3 regions of the Roseovarius nanhaiticus genome follow, and region 2 is predicted to be linked to each of the others. Evidence: riboswitches for the same ligand, from Rfam matches in the RefSeq annotation. Region 2 holds a riboswitch; each other region holds the start of a gene.
What was found. A riboswitch is a leader RNA that binds a small molecule or an ion and turns the genes downstream of it on or off. The one in region 2 is predicted to bind cobalamin.
Positions count from the first base shown of each region.

Region 1 (5,360 bases), on a different contig from region 2:
TATCGTCAACACGGCGCCGATGGATCTGGATGCGATCATTTCCGAGATGCAGCGCGCACACGCGGCAGGCCAGGACGTTGCCCGCCTCCATTCCGGCGATCTTTCGGTCTGGTCGGCCATGGGCGAGCAGATGCGCCGCCTGCGCGATCTGGATATTCCCATGTCCGTTACGCCGGGCGTGCCATCCTTTGCCGCCGCCGCCGCTGCGCTGGGGGCCGAGCTGACGCTTCCGGGCCTTGCGCAATCGGTGGTGCTTACCCGCACGCCGGGGCGCGCCTCCTCGATGCCCGAGGGCGAGACGCTGGCGAATTTCGCCGCCACCGGCGCGACATTGGCCATTCACCTGTCGATCCAGAATCTGGATCACGTGATGGGCAGCCTGACGCCCGCCTATGGTGCTGATTGCCCCGTCGCCATCGTATTCCGCGCCTCATGGCCGGACGAGCGGATTATTCGCGGCACGCTGGGCAATATTGCCGGGCGGATGGAGGCGGGCATCACGCGTACTGCGCTGATCCTTGTCGGACCTGCGCTGGGGGGCGAGGGGTTCGCAGAAAGCTGCCTATACGCCAAGGATTACGACCGGCGCTACAGGCCGCAAAGCGCGGGCAGCCCTTGGGCAAACTGGAGTGACAAGGATGAATAATGCACCCGGCATAATGATCTCGGCGCCCTCTTCGGGAACCGGCAAGACCACAGTGACGCTGGGCCTCTTGCGCGCGCTGGCAGAGGACGGGATGCGGGTGCAGCCCTTCAAGTCCGGGCCGGATTACATTGATCCCGCCTTTCATCTGGCGGCCGCCGGGCGGGCGTCCTTCAATCTCGATACATGGGCGATGGGTGACGCGCTGCTGAACGCCATCGCGGCGCAGGCGGAGAGCGCGGAAATCTGCGTCGCCGAGGGGTCGATGGGACTTTATGATGGCGTCGCTACGCGTGGGCAGAGCGGCTACGGCACCAGCGCCGAGACGGCGCAGCGCTTAGGCTGGCCCGTGGTGCTGGTGGTCGACGTTAGCGGGCAGGCGCAATCGGCGGCTGCGGCGGCGCTGGGGTTTCGGATGTATAACCCGGATCTCCCCTTTGCGGGCGTGATCCTGAACCGTGTCGCATCGCCGCGTCACGAAAGGTTGACGGCGCTGGGCATGGAAAAGGCCGGGATGAACGTGTTGGGCGCGCTGCCCCGGCGCGGCGATCTGACCCTGCCAGAGCGGCACCTGGGCCTGATACAGGCCGTCGAGCATCCCGATCTGGAAACGGCCATCTCGGGCTATGCCAGCTTCCTGCGCGAGCATGTAGATCTGGAGGCGATCAAATCGGCAGCGCGCGGCAAACCTCTGGCGCTGGGCGGCGCACTGCCTGCGCCGCCCGCACAGCGGATCGCGCTCGCGCAGGATGCTGCGTTCTCCTTCGCCTATCCGCATCTGGTGGAAGGCTGGCGCGCGGCGGGCGCCGAGTTGCTGCCGTTCTCGCCGCTCGCGAACGAGGCGCCGGACCCCGGCGCCGATCTGGTCTGGCTGCCCGGCGGATACCCTGAGCTGCACGCAGGCCGGTTGGCTGCGGCGGATACATTCCGCGCCGGGCTGCGGCGTCACGCGGAAACGCGGCCGGTGCATGGCGAATGTGGCGGCTACATGGCGCTGGGCGCCGGGCTGATCGACAAGGAGGGGAAGTGCCACGCGATGGCCGGGCTGCTGGGGCTTGAGACCAGCTACGAGAAACGCAAGTTCCATCTGGGGTATCGGCAGGCGGAACTCCTCGCGCCGATGCCGGGGCATTTGGCTGGGGCGCGACTGCGCGGGCACGAATACCACTACTCTACCATTCTCGAACAACCGGATGCGCCGCTCGCGAAGGTCGCGGATGCCGACGGCAATCCCGTGCCGGAGACCGGATCGTATCGCGGCTATGTCACCGGCACGTTCTTTCACTTGATCACTGGGCAGGAGCCATGAGCGGTTTCGTCAGCTTTGTCGGATCCGGTCCAGGCGATCCCGAACTGCTGACGCTCAAGGCGGTGGACCGGCTGCGCCGTGCCGATGCGGTGCTGTTCGATGATCTGTCATCGGGGCCGATCCTGGGCCATGCGCGGGCGGGAGCCGACCTGATCGGCGTGGGTAAGCGGGCAGGGCGCGCCTCACCGCGCCAGCATCACGTTAGTCGCCTTCTGGTAGACTATGCACAGACCAATCAGCGCGTCGTGCGGTTGAAATCTGGTGATGGTGGCCTGTTCGGGCGGCTGGAGGAAGAGCTGATCGCGCTGCGGGACGCAGCCATCCGCTACGAGATCATCCCCGGCGTGCCCTCGGCCATCGCGGCGGCGGCGGCGGCGGGCATTCCGCTGACCCGGCGGCTCAGCGCGCGGCGCGTCCAGTTTGTTACAGGGCACGACAACACGGGTGGATTGCCGCAGGACATGAACCTGCCCGCGCTGGCCGATCCCTTAGCATCGACCGTTGTTTTCATGGGTAAACGCACCTTTCCCGACCTTTATGAGGTGCTGAGGCGCCACGGCCTGCCTGGTGACACACCCGCGCTGCTGGCCGAAAATGTCAGCTGCCCGGACCAACGGCTGACGCGGATGACTGTCGCCGAAATGGCGGATCATTTGCGAGGCGAAATCGGCGATGCGCCCGCGTTGATTCTCTACGGCCCGCTGGCCGAGGGGTGAAGAATCCTTTGCGCGCTGCCGCTGTTTGACGTAGCGTCGGGATACGGTGCCACATCTGTGGCTTGAAAGGGAATCGGGTGAAAGACCCGTACTGCCCCCGCAACTGTAAGCGGTGAGTGCAAAGGCGAAACCACTGGCCAGATGGCTGGGAAGGGCCCGCGCGCATCGACCCGCAAGTCAGGAGACCTGCCGTAAAACCGGGGCCTTGTTGCCCCATACATAATTGGCGTCGCCGGAGGGGCGACTTAACAAGGGACTTATCTCATGCATATCGAACCGGGCGTCGTTGACGGCGCCAAGATGGTGTTTGCCTATGGCACCGCCGCAGCCGCTGCTGGCTATTCCGTCAAGCTGATCGCGGATGATCTGGCGGGACATAACATCGCATCCTTTGCCGTGCGTACCGTGCTGGCCACAATCGGCGTCTTCATGTTTTTCGAACTGCTGCCGCATTTCGCGGTCGGCGTATCCGAGGTGCATTTCATTCTCGGCACGACGCTCTTCCTGCTATTGGGTGCGGCGCCGTCTGCCATCGGGTTGGCGGCGGGCCTGCTGGTGCAGGGCATGTTCTTTGCCCCGACGGACCTGCCGATGTATTTCGTCAATGTCACGACGCTGCTTGTGCCGCTTTTTGCAATCGATGCGCTGGCGCGGCGCGTCATTCCGCAGGACCGGGCCTATGTCGACTTGGCCTATGCGGATGTGTTCAAACTGTCGGTCGCCTATCAGGGCGGAGTCGTTGCCTGGGTGGCGTTCTGGGCGTTCTATGGTCAGGGGTTTGGCGCGGACAACCTGAACGCCGTTTGGACCTTTGGCACGGCCTATATGCTGGTCGTCGTGATCGAGCCGATTGCCGATCTGGCGGTTCTTGCGGGCGCCAAGGCGCTGCGCGGCGGCGGTATTCGCGGGCTGTTCACGCACCGTCTTTATAGCGCGGGCTGATTGCTGGCTGATGTTTGCGGGCCCGGCGACGGGCCCGTTTTTTAAGCGTGGAATGATACCTTGATCGAAGACCTCTGGCTGATCGGGATTGGCACCGGGAGCCCCGCCCACGTGACCGGTGAGGGGATGCAGGCATTGCGTGATGCAAGCACGATCCTTCTACCGCAGAAGGGCGAGGGCAAGGATGATCTGGCCCAGATGCGCCTTCGCATCATCGCCGCCAGCGGCACGGCGGCGCACATCGTTCCATTCGATTATCCAGTCCGCGATCCGGACCTTCCTTATCAGGCGCGGGTCGGGGCTTGGCACGACCAGATCGCCGGGCGCTGGCAGGCGGCGCTGAGCCGGGCCGGCTCGACCGGCCCTGTCGCCCTGCTGGTTTGGGGCGATCCGTCTCTTTACGATAGCACCATCCGCATTGCCGAGCGTTTGGCGCCCTCGCCCAAAGTCAGAGTCGTGCCGGGGATCACCGCCATTCAGGCACTCACGGCGGCTCATGCCATCCCGCTCAACTCGGTAAACGGCCCGGTGCATATCACCACTGGACGGCGCCTGCGAAATCACGGCTGGCCCGAAGGCGCCGATACCGTCGTGGTCATGCTTGATGGGGAATGCAGTTTTCGGTGGCTGGACCCGAATGGCATTTATATCTGGTGGGGCGCGTTTCTCGGGATGCCGGAACAGGTTCTGCATCGAGGGCTATTGTCCGATGTCGCGGACAGCATATTCGAGCTGCGCGGTGGAAGCCGGGATAACCACGGATGGATCATGGATACGTATCTGCTCCGCAAGGTGTGATCTTTACGAATATTCGACACTGTCTGACGTCAGCGCCTATGGGACAGATTTGAGGTTTTCGTAACGGAGGATTTCTGGCTCATCGCAGCCACCAAGGAGCGAATCTATGGACGCCCCCTGCGCAAGGTGTTTTCAACTCCGGCTTCAACGGCATTGGATGCGTGAATCTATCCGGCCTTTTCCGAAGCTTTCTTGCTTCTGGCCTTGATGGGATCCGCGTATTTTCGTGCCTTCTAAGATGACCGGCCTTTGATGGCCATCGCTCCTTACAGGCTGTGAATAGGCGGCCCCTGCTGTTATACCATAGTCACTTACCTCGCATTCTCGAACATCGAAGCGCTCTGCGCCCCCGCTATGCCGCTTTCACCACTGCGCAAGATCGACTAGGCCAGCCGACGATCTTGTGGGCATAGGCATCGATGATGAAAGGGACACAGATGAACCCCTTCCAAGTGGCAACGTAGGTGAAATCGCTGACCCAGAGTACGTTGTGCGCAAGAACGCGAAACTTACGGTTCACCTTGTCCAGCGGGCATGGAGCCTTCTTTTCCAGATAAATAAATACCCTATTATCCACGAGAAAAAGCAGGTTCGTCGTGAACGCTCAGCCCGCTCGCCTCTCGACCGCTTCGACAACGCCATAACGTAGTCGCTTCCGGTTCGGAGCAACCAGCCAATCTTCTGGGGTATGACCCGAAGCGAGGCTACGTCATGATAACCGAACTGAAGTCCGTCCGCGACGTCTGGAAGAAGATGCCCACCCAGCGTCACGCGCGACTCTTTCTCGAGAACGCCATCTGGGGCGATGACCGGTTCTGTCCCCACTGCGGCAGCCTGAGCTCACGCCCGCTGTGCGGAGCGTCCGTCCGCGCTGGCCTGTATCAATGCGCCGAGAAGGAGTGCCGCAGTCAGTTCACCGTCACGACAAGGACGCCACTCCATGCGACGAAGC
Region 1 is NZ_FTNV01000007.1:19,585-24,944, reverse strand. It holds gene cobM (precorrin-4 C(11)-methyltransferase) at 1-646, shown strand, start outside; gene BW975_RS17450 (cobyrinate a,c-diamide synthase) at 639-1,952, shown strand; gene cobA (uroporphyrinogen-III C-methyltransferase) at 1,949-2,668, shown strand; cobalamin riboswitch at 2,697-2,876, shown strand; gene BW975_RS17440 (energy-coupling factor ABC transporter permease) at 2,933-3,610, shown strand; gene cobF (precorrin-6A synthase (deacetylating)) at 3,671-4,408, shown strand; partial or broken gene BW975_RS17430 (IS3 family transposase) at 4,797-4,958, opposite strand; gene BW975_RS17425 (IS1595 family transposase) at 5,120-5,360, shown strand, end outside.
Region 1: it holds a riboswitch for cobalamin, as region 2 does, so the genes downstream of both, BW975_RS17440 (energy-coupling factor ABC transporter permease) here and BW975_RS08560 (hypothetical protein) in region 2, are expected to answer to the same signal.

Region 2 (5,360 bases):
CCGCGCTGCGGACCGCACCGAAATGGACGCCATTCTGGGCGAGCTGGCCCGGATCGGTGACGCCGCCGGCGCGGATGGACAAGGCAAGGAGGACGCATGATGCCCGAAGTCGATATTGAAATCGGTGGCCGCACGTTCCAGGTGTCCTGCCAGGAGGGCGAGGAGCATTTCCTGCATTCCGCCGCCAAGATGCTGGACGACGAGGCCTCGGTTCTCGCAGCCCAGATCGGGCGCATTCCCGAGGCGCGGATGCTGCTCATGGCGGGTCTCATGCTGGCCGATAAAACGGCGGGTCTGCAGGACAAGCTATCAGAGGTGACCGACCTTTTGGCCGAGCGCGACGCCGAACTGGCGGGCCTGCGCGATGCGCCCGCGCCCGCGCCCGAGCGCGTCGAGGTGCCGGTGGTTCCTGCATCCGTTACCGATACGCTGGCCGAGATTGCAGCGCGCGCCGAGGCTTTGGCCGAAACCGTCGATGGTCGCAAAGCGGGCTGACGGCCGTGTCGACCAGGAATGACGGGGCAGGGCGGCCAGGTGCCGCCCTGATGCGTTTCAATTGCAGAACATAGGCCGAACATCACTTTAACTTGGGCGCGATGCGCGCTAGATTGGATCGCATGAACAGCTTTGACGAATCCGATGCCTTCGAGGGCGCGTCCCTATCCTCGCGCGCGATGGCTGCCCGCCCGCAGCCCTATCTGGACGGGCTGAACCCCGAACAACGCCTCGCGGTCGAGACGATGGACGGCCCGGTCCTGATGTTGGCTGGGGCAGGCACGGGCAAGACCAAGGCGCTGACGACGCGCATCGTGCATCTTCTGAACACCGGGCGCGCGCGCCCGAACGAGGTGTTGGCCGTCACCTTCACCAACAAGGCCGCGCGCGAGATGAAGACCCGCGTCGGCACGCTGTTGGGCCAACAGGTTGAGGGTATGCCGTGGCTGGGCACATTTCACGCGATCTGCGTCAAGCTGCTCCGCCGCCATGCGGAACTCATCGGCATTCCGGGGACGGACCTGACGCTGAATTCCAATTTCACCATTCTCGACACCGACGATCAGCTGCGCCTGCTCAAGCAACTGGTGCAAGCCGCCGGCATCGACGACAAGCGCTGGCCCGCCCGCCAGCTGGCCGGCGTTATCGACCATTGGAAAAACCGCGCCTGGACGCCCGACAAGGTGCCCGCCGCCGAGGCGGGCGCCTATAACGGCAAGGCGGGCGCGCTCTACAAACAGTACCAGCGCCGCCTGATCGAGTTGAACGCGGTCGATTTCGGCGATCTGCTCCTGCATGTCGTCACGATCTTTCAGACGCATGACGACATTCTTCAGCAGTATCAGCGCTGGTTCAAATACATCCTTGTGGACGAATATCAGGACACGAACGTCGCGCAGTATCTGTGGCTGCGCCTTCTGGCGGGCGGGCACAAGAATATCTGCTGCGTCGGCGACGATGACCAGTCGATCTATGGCTGGCGCGGCGCCGAGGTGGGCAATATCCTGCGGTTCGAAAAGGATTTTCCCGGCGCCCATGTCGTCCGGCTCGAGCAGAATTATCGCTCGACGCCCCATATCCTCGCCGCCGCATCGGGCGTGATCGCCGGCAATGAGGGGCGCCTCGGCAAGGAGCTTTGGACCGAGGCTCAGGAGGGCGAGAAGGTCCGCCTCATCGGCCATTGGGATGGCGAGGAAGAGGCCCGCTGGATCGGCGAGGAGATCGAGGCGATGCAGCGCGGCACGCGCGGTCAGCGGCCCCATGGCCTCGACGATATGGCCATCCTCGTGCGCGCTTCGCACCAGATGCGCGCCTTCGAGGACCGGTTCCTGACCATCGGTCTGCCCTACCGCGTCATCGGCGGCCCGCGCTTTTACGAGCGGATGGAGATCCGCGATGCGATGGCCTATTTCCGCTGCGTGACCTCGCCCTCGGACGATCTGGCATTCGAGCGGATCGTGAACACGCCCAAGCGCGGCCTTGGCGACAAGGCGCAGCAGAAGATGCAGGTGACTGCGCGCCAGAACGGCGTGCCGTTGATCGAAGGCGCCCGCCTTCTGCTCGAGGACAAGGGCCTGACCGGCAAAGGCGCGCGCGAGTTGCAGGTGCTGCTCGACGGCCTCGCCCGCTGGGGCCGGATGGCGGGCGACAAATCCATCAGCCATATCGAACTGGCCGAGATCATCCTGGATGAGAGCGGCTACACCGAGATGTGGCAAAACGACAAGACGCCCGAGGCGCCGGGCCGACTGGAAAACCTCAAGGAACTCGTCAAGGCGCTGGAAAACTTCGAGAACCTCACGGGCTTTCTCGAACATGTCAGCCTGATCATGGATAACGAGAGCGAAGAGAGCGGCGAGAAGGTCAGCATCATGACCCTCCACGCGGCCAAGGGCCTCGAATTTCCCGCCGTGTTCCTTCCCGGTTGGGAGGATGGCCTCTTCCCGTCGCAGCGCTCGATGGACGAGTCCGGCCTCAAGGGTGTCGAGGAAGAGCGCCGCCTGGCCTATGTCGGCATCACCCGGGCCGAGGAAATCTGCACGATTTCCTTCGCGGGCAACCGCCGCGTCTTCGGCCAGTGGCAATCCTCGCTCCCCTCGCGCTTCATCGACGAGTTGCCCGAGGATCACGTGGATGTGCTGACCCCGCCTGGCCTCTATGGCGGCGGCTACGGCGCGGCGGGCATGGCAGGCTCGATGGGCGGCGTACAAAACAGCATCGACGCGCGCGTGCAGGAGGCGAATGTCTACAACTCGCCCGGCTGGAAGCGGATGCAGGCCCGCGCTGGCAACCGCCCGACATCCCAGCCGCGCGAATCGACATCGCCGGTGATCGACATGGCCGCCGCCTCGTCGCATACGGTGGGTGAGAGGGTCTTTCATCAGAAGTTCGGCTATGGCGAGATCGTCGGCCTCGAGGGCGACAAGCTGGAAATCGCCTTCGACAAGGCCGGCACAAAAAAGGTCGTCGCCCGCTTCGTCACCAGCCCCGATGACGTGCCCTTCTAGCACCACACCCCGTTTCTTCTTGCCAAAAATATCCCCGCCGGAGGCTCAAATTTCTTTTGGCGGCAAGCCCGCCCATAAGGCGTTGCCCGACGCCATTAAATCCGTCACAGTAAACCTCCAGGGTGCCGCGCAATCCGCGCGGAGAATTGGGAAGCCGGTGAAAATCCGGGACTGCCCCCGCAACGGTAAGGGTGGGTGAGACGGTACGAAGCCACTGGGCAAGTCGCCCGGGAAGGATACCCGATCACGAAGCGCAGCGGCCACGGCCGCATCCCGGCGCTTCAGCCCCCCAGAGTCCGGAAACCAGCCTTGGGATGATGACGCCAAACCGCGTGGGGCGGTCGGGGCGCTGTTTCCGGGGTGTGCATCAATGCCCTCGCTTGCAGCCTCTCCGCCAGTCCTGCGCCCCAGATGGTCCGGGGTTGGGCCAAGGAGACGACACGAAATGACAGTGACACAGATCCTCAAGGGGCTGGACCGCATGGATGCGGTCGGCGCCGATGCCGATGCGGCGGCGCGCATGGGTTTCCTAGAATGGGCCTTTGCCCTGCCGGGTGCAGCCACGCCAGAAGCGGCGCGCGCGGCGCTCGACACTGCGTTGGACATATCCCCGCGCGAGGCGCAAAGCCCCGCCGCGCGCGCCTTCGTCGCCTTTCTCAGCGAGGCGACCTTGCACGTCCCACCGCCCGCGCGGCGCGGGCGGGCTGCCAGGCTTCACTGACTGCGCAAGCGCGCCCTGACGCCCGCGTACACGCTCGAAGCGGCAAAGAGGATTGCGCTCGCGCAGACGATTGTCGGCCCCGTGGGGGTATCGAGCGCATATGACGCGCGCAGCCCCGCCCATGCGGCCCCAACGGCAAGGGCGGCCGCGATCATGGCCATCGCTTCGGGCGTGCGCGCGAAGGGGCGCGCGGAGGCCGCGGGGATAATCAGGAGTGCGGTGATCAAAAGCGCGCCGATCACCTTGATCGCGACCGCGACCACGACGGCGAGGGCGATGGTCAGGATTAGCTCCTCCCGCTTCGGGTCGATCCCGTCCGCGCGCGCAAGGTCGGGATCGAGCGTCGCGGTCAAGAGCGCGGTCCAGCGCCAGGCAACCAGCGCCAGGACCAGCGCAGCGCCGCCCCAGATGATGCCCAGATCCCCGCGCGAGACCGACAGGATGTCGCCAAAGAGGAACGCCATCACATCGACCCGTACGCCTTGCAGGAACGACACGCCCACAAGGCCGAAGGCGAGGGCGGAATGCGCCAGAACTCCCAGAACCGTGTCCGCGCCGCGTCCGCGCCCGACCAGTGCCGTCACCAGCGTTGCCATGCACAGCGCGACCACGAGAGCGCCCGCGAAAATGGGCAGGTTCAGCGCCAGTGACAGGGCGATGCCGAGGATCGCCGCATGCGCCGTTGCGTCGCCGAAATAGGCCATGCGGCGCCAGACGACGAAGCAGCCCAGTGGCGCCGCCGCCAGCGCCGTGCCGATCCCTGCCAACGCCGCGCGGGTCATGAAATCGTCCAGCATCATGCGTCTGCCTTGTTGTCTGCGGTGTTTCGGGCCTGGCTCTGGGGTGTTTGCGCTTGTCCGTGCCCGCAGTCCTCGCCATGCACATGGTCGTGGTGATGCTGGTAGAGGGCCAGCGCGCCTTGCGTACCCTCGCCAAAGAGCGCGCGATACACCGGGGCGTCGGCCACCACCTGCGGCGTGCCCTCGCAGCAGATATGCCCGTTGAGGCAGATCACGCGGTCCGATGCGCTCATCACGACATGCAGATCGTGGCTGACCATCAGGACGGCACAGCCCGTTTCGCGGCGCATGTCTTCGATCCTGCGATAAAAGGCGGCGGCGCCCGGCTGATCAAGGCCAGCGGCGCCTTCGTCCAGCATCAAGAGGTCCGGCTTGCTGAGTAGCGCCCGCGCCAGCAGCACGCGCTGAAACTGGCCACCCGACAGGTCCGCCATGGCCTGGTCGCCAATATCCGGCACACCCGCCCGCTCCAGCGCGGCACGCGCCTCGGATTTTGGAACGCGCCGCGGCAGGGACAAAAAGCGCGCAACCGTGATCGGCAGCCCGGCATCCAGCACCAGACGCTGCGGCACATAGCCAAGGCGCAGGCCGGCGCGCCGGGTGATGTGCCCCGCGGCGGGCCGGACACCGCCCAGAAGTGCGCGCAGAAAGGTCGATTTGCCCGACCCGTTTGGGCCGACGATGGTCACGATCTCGCCCGGCGCGATCGAGAAATCGACCCGGTCGAGCACGGGCGCGCCGCCGTAGCGCACGCTCAGCCCCTTTGTCTGGATCAGCGGTGCCGCGCTCATGCCCCGGCTCCTTCGGCATGGCACCCGGGGCAGAGACCGACCGCCT
Region 2 is NZ_FTNV01000001.1:1,768,023-1,773,382, forward strand. It holds gene BW975_RS08545 (hypothetical protein) at 1-100, shown strand, start outside; gene BW975_RS08550 (cell division protein ZapA) at 100-495, shown strand; gene BW975_RS08555 (ATP-dependent helicase) at 618-3,002, shown strand; cobalamin riboswitch at 3,106-3,328, shown strand; gene BW975_RS08560 (hypothetical protein) at 3,448-3,723, shown strand; gene BW975_RS08565 (metal ABC transporter permease) at 3,717-4,523, opposite strand; gene BW975_RS08570 (metal ABC transporter ATP-binding protein) at 4,520-5,314, opposite strand; gene BW975_RS08575 (helix-turn-helix domain-containing protein) at 5,311-5,360, opposite strand, start outside.

Region 3 (5,360 bases), 230 kb from region 2:
CCCGCGTAGTCCGCGCGCGACAGGATGATCCATCACCTCCTCCGCGCGGCTGCCGCCGGGGTAACGGCGCGCGGTGATGACGATGTCCGGGTCCAGCATGGCCAGCATCTCGAGCGGCAGCTTGCCCCAGTCGTAACCCGCCTCGGCTGGTGCATTGCGCAGGCCCGCTGCGTTCAGGATATCCGTGGCCAGAGATTTGGCGCCGGAGGTATAGCCATTAGCATAGTAGAGCGCCGCGCGAGGGGCATCGCCGCCCTGACGCGTTTCCTTAAGCTGGGCGAGGTCGGCATCGAAGCGCGCCACCATCGCCTCGGCGCGGGCCTCCTGCCCCAACGCCTTGCCCATTTCGAGGATGCGTTCGCGCACATCGTCCAGCGAATGCACGATATCGAACTGCTGCACCTCGATACCGAGGCGTCGCAGCATGGCGATGGTGTCGCGCGACGTGTAAACGCCCGCGACGACCAGATCGGGCGTCAGCGCATGCACTTCTTCGGCTCGGCCCGCGTTGATGATATAGGCCTGCGCCTCCTCCGCCATGGGCGACACGCGCGGATCAAGCGCGATACGGCTGACCGAGACCAATTGATCCTCTGCTGCCAGCAGCATGGCCAGCTGATCGGTGCAGAGGTTGATCGACACCACGCGCTGCGGCGTCTGCGCCGCAACCGCGTGCGGCATGCCCGGCGTTGCCCCTGCAAAAAAAGCAAAAGCAACGATGGTGCGTATGCGATCAAAAGGAAGCACGTAGCCCCAGAAACACTGCCCGGCCCGAAGTGCCATACCCGGCAATCTGCTGGTACTGCTCGTCAAAGACGTTTTGAAGCGTGACGTAAGCCGTGGCATCTTCGCTAATTTCGTAGACGAAACCCAAGTCGACGACAGTGTAATCCGCTAGCGCCTGCGCCGGACTACTGTCAGGCGCGCGATCTGCGACATGTGTGACGCCAAGCCGTCCGTTGACCCTATTGGAGAGCGCCGCATCCAAGCTGGCGTAGATTTCATGTTTTGCCACGCGCGCCAATAAAGCGCCCGCCGATGTCTGAGCGTCCAGATATGTATAAGCCAACGTCGCCTCCAGCCTATCGGAGAATTCATGCCGAAGCTCGAACTCCAAACCCTGGTAGTTTGTGGTCCCGGGCGTGTTCCGCACGGTAGAGAAGGTGCCTGGATCGCAAGAGAACAGTACAAAATCGATCGTTACGGGGCATGGCGCGAATTGGACGAGATTCTCAATTCCCTTGTAAAACAGAGTCGTGCTGATCTCAGTGTTGCTGGTCAAAGCGAGGTCGAAACCGATCTCGGCGCTCTGGCTTTCTTCAGGCGCTAGATTCGGGTTGCCCTGATATGGATAGAGCGGGTCTGGGAACGAGCTGAAAAGCTCGGACGGAACCGGGGGCCGGAAACCGTTGGCAACGGCGCCGCGAATGGTCAGCGCATCCGTCGCACGATAGCTGACGGCGACGCGTCCAGTTGTCTTGTCTCCAAACTGCGAATTATCATCATAGCGCAAGGTAGCGACCACATCGAGATCATCACGGGGGCTATAGATCGCTTCTGCAAATAGCCCGATATTTTCGGTGCTGGCACTCCCACCTGGGATAGATGTCGATTTGGACGTGAGTTTCTCGTAATCCGCACCCAAACTCAGGTCGAGTTGGTCACTGATATTTGCGTTGGACTGCCATTCCAGACGACGGCGCTCGCCCTCGAAGCGGCTAGAAAAGGCGCTGAAGCTGCCGGGCGCAACTGTGCCCGAAGATTGCCTGCGGTCAACATCGAAGTAAGATACTGAGGCCTGATGAGTCCAAGCGCCGCCTTGGTCGATGTCCGTAAAGAGTCGCAGCCCCCGCTCGACGCGTTTCCCAAGCTCGTCGCCGGGAGTTCCGTCAACCGGCCCGACGCCTGTTCCCTCGTCGAACTCGGCGCGGCCCTCGGAGTAGAAACCGTTGAATCCGATGCGGACAGCTTCACTGGCCTGATAAGCCACACCAAAGCTGAGGCGGTCGCTGCTGTAGCCGTCGTCCTCGGTGTTGCCGCGCGCTTCGTCGCCTGCCGAAAACCCATCGCTCTCCGCATGCGAGATACCGAATGACAAGCTCAGACGATCAAAGGTTCGGCTGAAGGCATAGGAGCTTGCGAAGGTACCGTAGCTGCCGAACATGATCTCGGCCTGTTGCTGCGTTCCCAGGGGCCCATCCAAATCTGGTAAAGTGGAAATATCGATCACACCTGCTATTGCGGAACCGCCATAAAGTGCTGACTGAGAGCCTTTCAGGACTTCGACCCGATTGATACCTGCAACGGAAAACCCGCCGAAATTACCGTACTGACCCGACGTCGAAGAGGGATCATTCACCTTGATGCCATCGACATAGACCGAGGTGTAGCGCTCTTGCGCGCCACGAATAGAGACATTTGTCGTCGTTCCAGGAGGGCCATTCTGCTCGGCGGTGATGCCAGGCAACCGCTGGAGCGACGATTTGAGTTCTACATCTCCATCCTCCCCGACAGGCTCGCCGTCGCCGAGCACCTCGACCGAAGCGCCGAAGCGCAATTTCTCGATGGGCTGCGCCGCGGCGCTAAAGACAATTGTGCCCAGATCGAAGGTCTGCTGGGCGGCCGCAGACTGGGCCAATGCCCCAGTGAGAATGGTGGATGTCAGTAGGATGCGTTTCATAGGTGAAGTCCCCGGAATCGCCCATTATTCAAAAAGGGGGCGATGATGCGTGTCTTGCATGCGGAGAAGCGTCGTACGCTTCCGCAGGCGGCGAGAATGCCACCACAACGGAAGGATCCGTTGCCCATGACGCGCCCCGCGTCCGGACAGGGTGAACACTTCGGCAGGTCTCCTGACTTGCGGGTCAACGCTTGGCCGGGTCTTCCCACCGCGAATGTGCGGCAGTGACGTAAGTCCGGCTTCGCTCACCGCCTACAGTTGCGGGGGCAGTCGCGGATTTGGCGATGATGTGCCGAACCGCGTTCCCTATTATCCAGGTCTGTGACATCCCGGACCGAAGCATGACCTGCGTAGCGCACACCCTGCCGTTGGGAAAGGCCAAAATGCAAATATCAGGCGCGGGCCGCTCGGATGTCAACAAATTTCACTTCAAAAATGAGGCGTAGCGCATTGTAATATAATGGGAATGGTGGGTGGTGAGGGGCTCGAACCCCCGACATTTTCGGTGTAAACGAAACGCTCTACCAACTGAGCTAACCACCCGCGCCGCCTGAATTAACGGCATCCTTGCGCCCCTGCAAGGGCTAGCGTGCAGCGCGCAGCCAGTATCCTACACCTTGGCGGGTCATCCGCCTGCGCAGTGAGTCGCCTCTTGAGTCATGCCGGGTCGATGCGTTGCGCGCGTCCGTCCGTCAGATGGTAAAGACAACCCTGCACATTGTCCTGTAGGCCCATCTCGTCCGGCGCAAGGCCCGTGGCGAGGCCGCGCAACACTTGACCCGCAAGGCCGTGCGCCACAACGATGCTGGGCCCCCGCAGATCATTCCCGAAGGCGCGCAGACGCGTGATCAGCGCTGCCAGACCCTCGCCGCCCGGCGCCGCAGAATAAAGTGCCAAGTCGTTCGGCCCCTGCGGAAGATCTGCCTTGCGCTGACCCTCCCATTCGCCGGTGTCGATTTCGGCAAGCCGGTCGTCAATGATTGCGCTGTGTTCCGGCATGGCCAGCGCGGCGGTCTGCCGCGCGCGTCCGAGCGGTGAGGCGTAGATCCCGCCCGGCCCGGCGGCAACACGGGCGGCGATATCGCGGATCAGTGCCGCTTGCCCGATGGCCTGCGCGCGTCCCAGTTCGGTGAGCGGCGAATCGAGGCGGCCCTGGATGCGACCCTCGAGGTTCCATTCGGTCTGGCCGTGCCGCAGGAACCAGATTTCGGGCCAGTCAGGCAGATCGCCGGGCCGCTCCATCACCAGATCCGCCATGTCTTGCGCCCCTTTCATCACTGCGATCTTCGCCGTTTCCGGCTCTGATCCACCGGCCCGACCCTCATGCACCGGGGCGCTGGACAGGATCAAGCGCGCAGCGCGTTTGCGCAAAAAGATCTCTTGGCCGAACCTGTGCCGCCAGCTAGCATGTAAACAGGATTTTCAGGGAGGATTGTCATGTGCCGTTTGTTCATCGGGGCCGATCCCAAGCTGTGGGAAAGCGTGACGCGGTCATTCCGCATGGAGGGCATGGTCACCTCTGTCCGGCTCGAGCAGATCTTCTGGAGCGCGCTCGAGGATATCGCGCAGCGCCAGGATCTGAACGTGCCGCAGTTGCTCCATCAACTCTACAACGAGTCGATCGACGAAGGGCATGATATGGGCAATTTCAGCTCGTTCCTGCGCGTCTGCTGCATGCGTTTCAGCGAGTTGCAGCTACACGGGTTGCTGGCCCGAGAGCAAACCGCCGATTTCGAGGCGCTGCCCGTCGAAGATATCCTTAGCCGAGAGCGCGCGGCACGCAGTGCAGCGGTCAAACCGCGCGCGACGAACAGCAAGCAGCACTGAGCGGCATACATCAGTAACCCACCAAGAAGGCCCGGCGCGATCCTCTCGCGCCGGGCCTTTTCTCACTTACGAACCAACGGCTCAGATGTTGCCTTTGCCCATCTCGTCCGCGATGCGGTCCGCCTGGCGAATGGCCAGCGCCACGATGGTCAGCGTCGGATTTTCCGCCGCGCCCGTGGTGAATTGCGAGCCGTCCGAGACGAAGAGGTTGGCGATATCATGGGTCTGGCCCCAGCGATTGACCACGCCGTCCTGCGCCTTTTCCGACATGCGGTTTGTGCCCAGGTTGTGCGTCGACGGGTACGGCGGCGTTGGCAAGGTTCGCGTCGCGCCCATCGCGTCATAGATCGCCTGACCGCGCTCATACGCGTGGTTGCGCATCGCGACATCATTGGCGTGGTCCGAGTAATGCACGTTCGGCACCGGCTGGCCGTATTGATCGGTCACATCGGTGTTGAGCGTCACGCGGTTGCTCTCTTGCGGCATATCCTCGCCCACGATCCACATGCCCGCCATATTCTCGTACTGGTCGAGCGCGGAGGTGAATTCGCGGCCCCAGGCGCCGGGATCGAGGAAGGCGGCCATGAAGGGGATGCCGAGGCTGAGCGTTTCGAGCTCGTACCCGCCGACGAACCCGCGGCTGGGATCGTGCCGTGCCTCGTCCTGGACGATGCCCGCCATGGTCGTGCCGCGCCACATCTTCACCGGCTTGTCGAAGATGCCGTAGACCGAACCGGTAAGATGCCGCATGTAGTTGCGCCCCACCTGCCCCGAGCTGTTGGCCAGGCCATCGGGGAACATCGAGCTGGCGGAGTTGAGCAAGAGGCGCGGGCTCTCGATCGAGTTGCCGGCG
Region 3 is NZ_FTNV01000001.1:1,993,315-1,998,674, reverse strand. It holds gene BW975_RS09710 (ABC transporter substrate-binding protein) at 1-681, opposite strand, end outside; gene BW975_RS09705 (TonB-dependent receptor plug domain-containing protein) at 734-2,680, opposite strand; cobalamin riboswitch at 2,826-3,034, opposite strand; tRNA gene BW975_RS09700 (tRNA-Val) at 3,148-3,223, opposite strand; gene BW975_RS09695 (histidine phosphatase family protein) at 3,338-3,955, opposite strand; gene BW975_RS09690 (ribbon-helix-helix domain-containing protein) at 4,118-4,507, shown strand; gene BW975_RS09685 (GMC family oxidoreductase) at 4,589-5,360, opposite strand, start outside.
Region 3: it holds a riboswitch for cobalamin, as region 2 does, so the genes downstream of both, BW975_RS09705 (TonB-dependent receptor plug domain-containing protein) here and BW975_RS08560 (hypothetical protein) in region 2, are expected to answer to the same signal.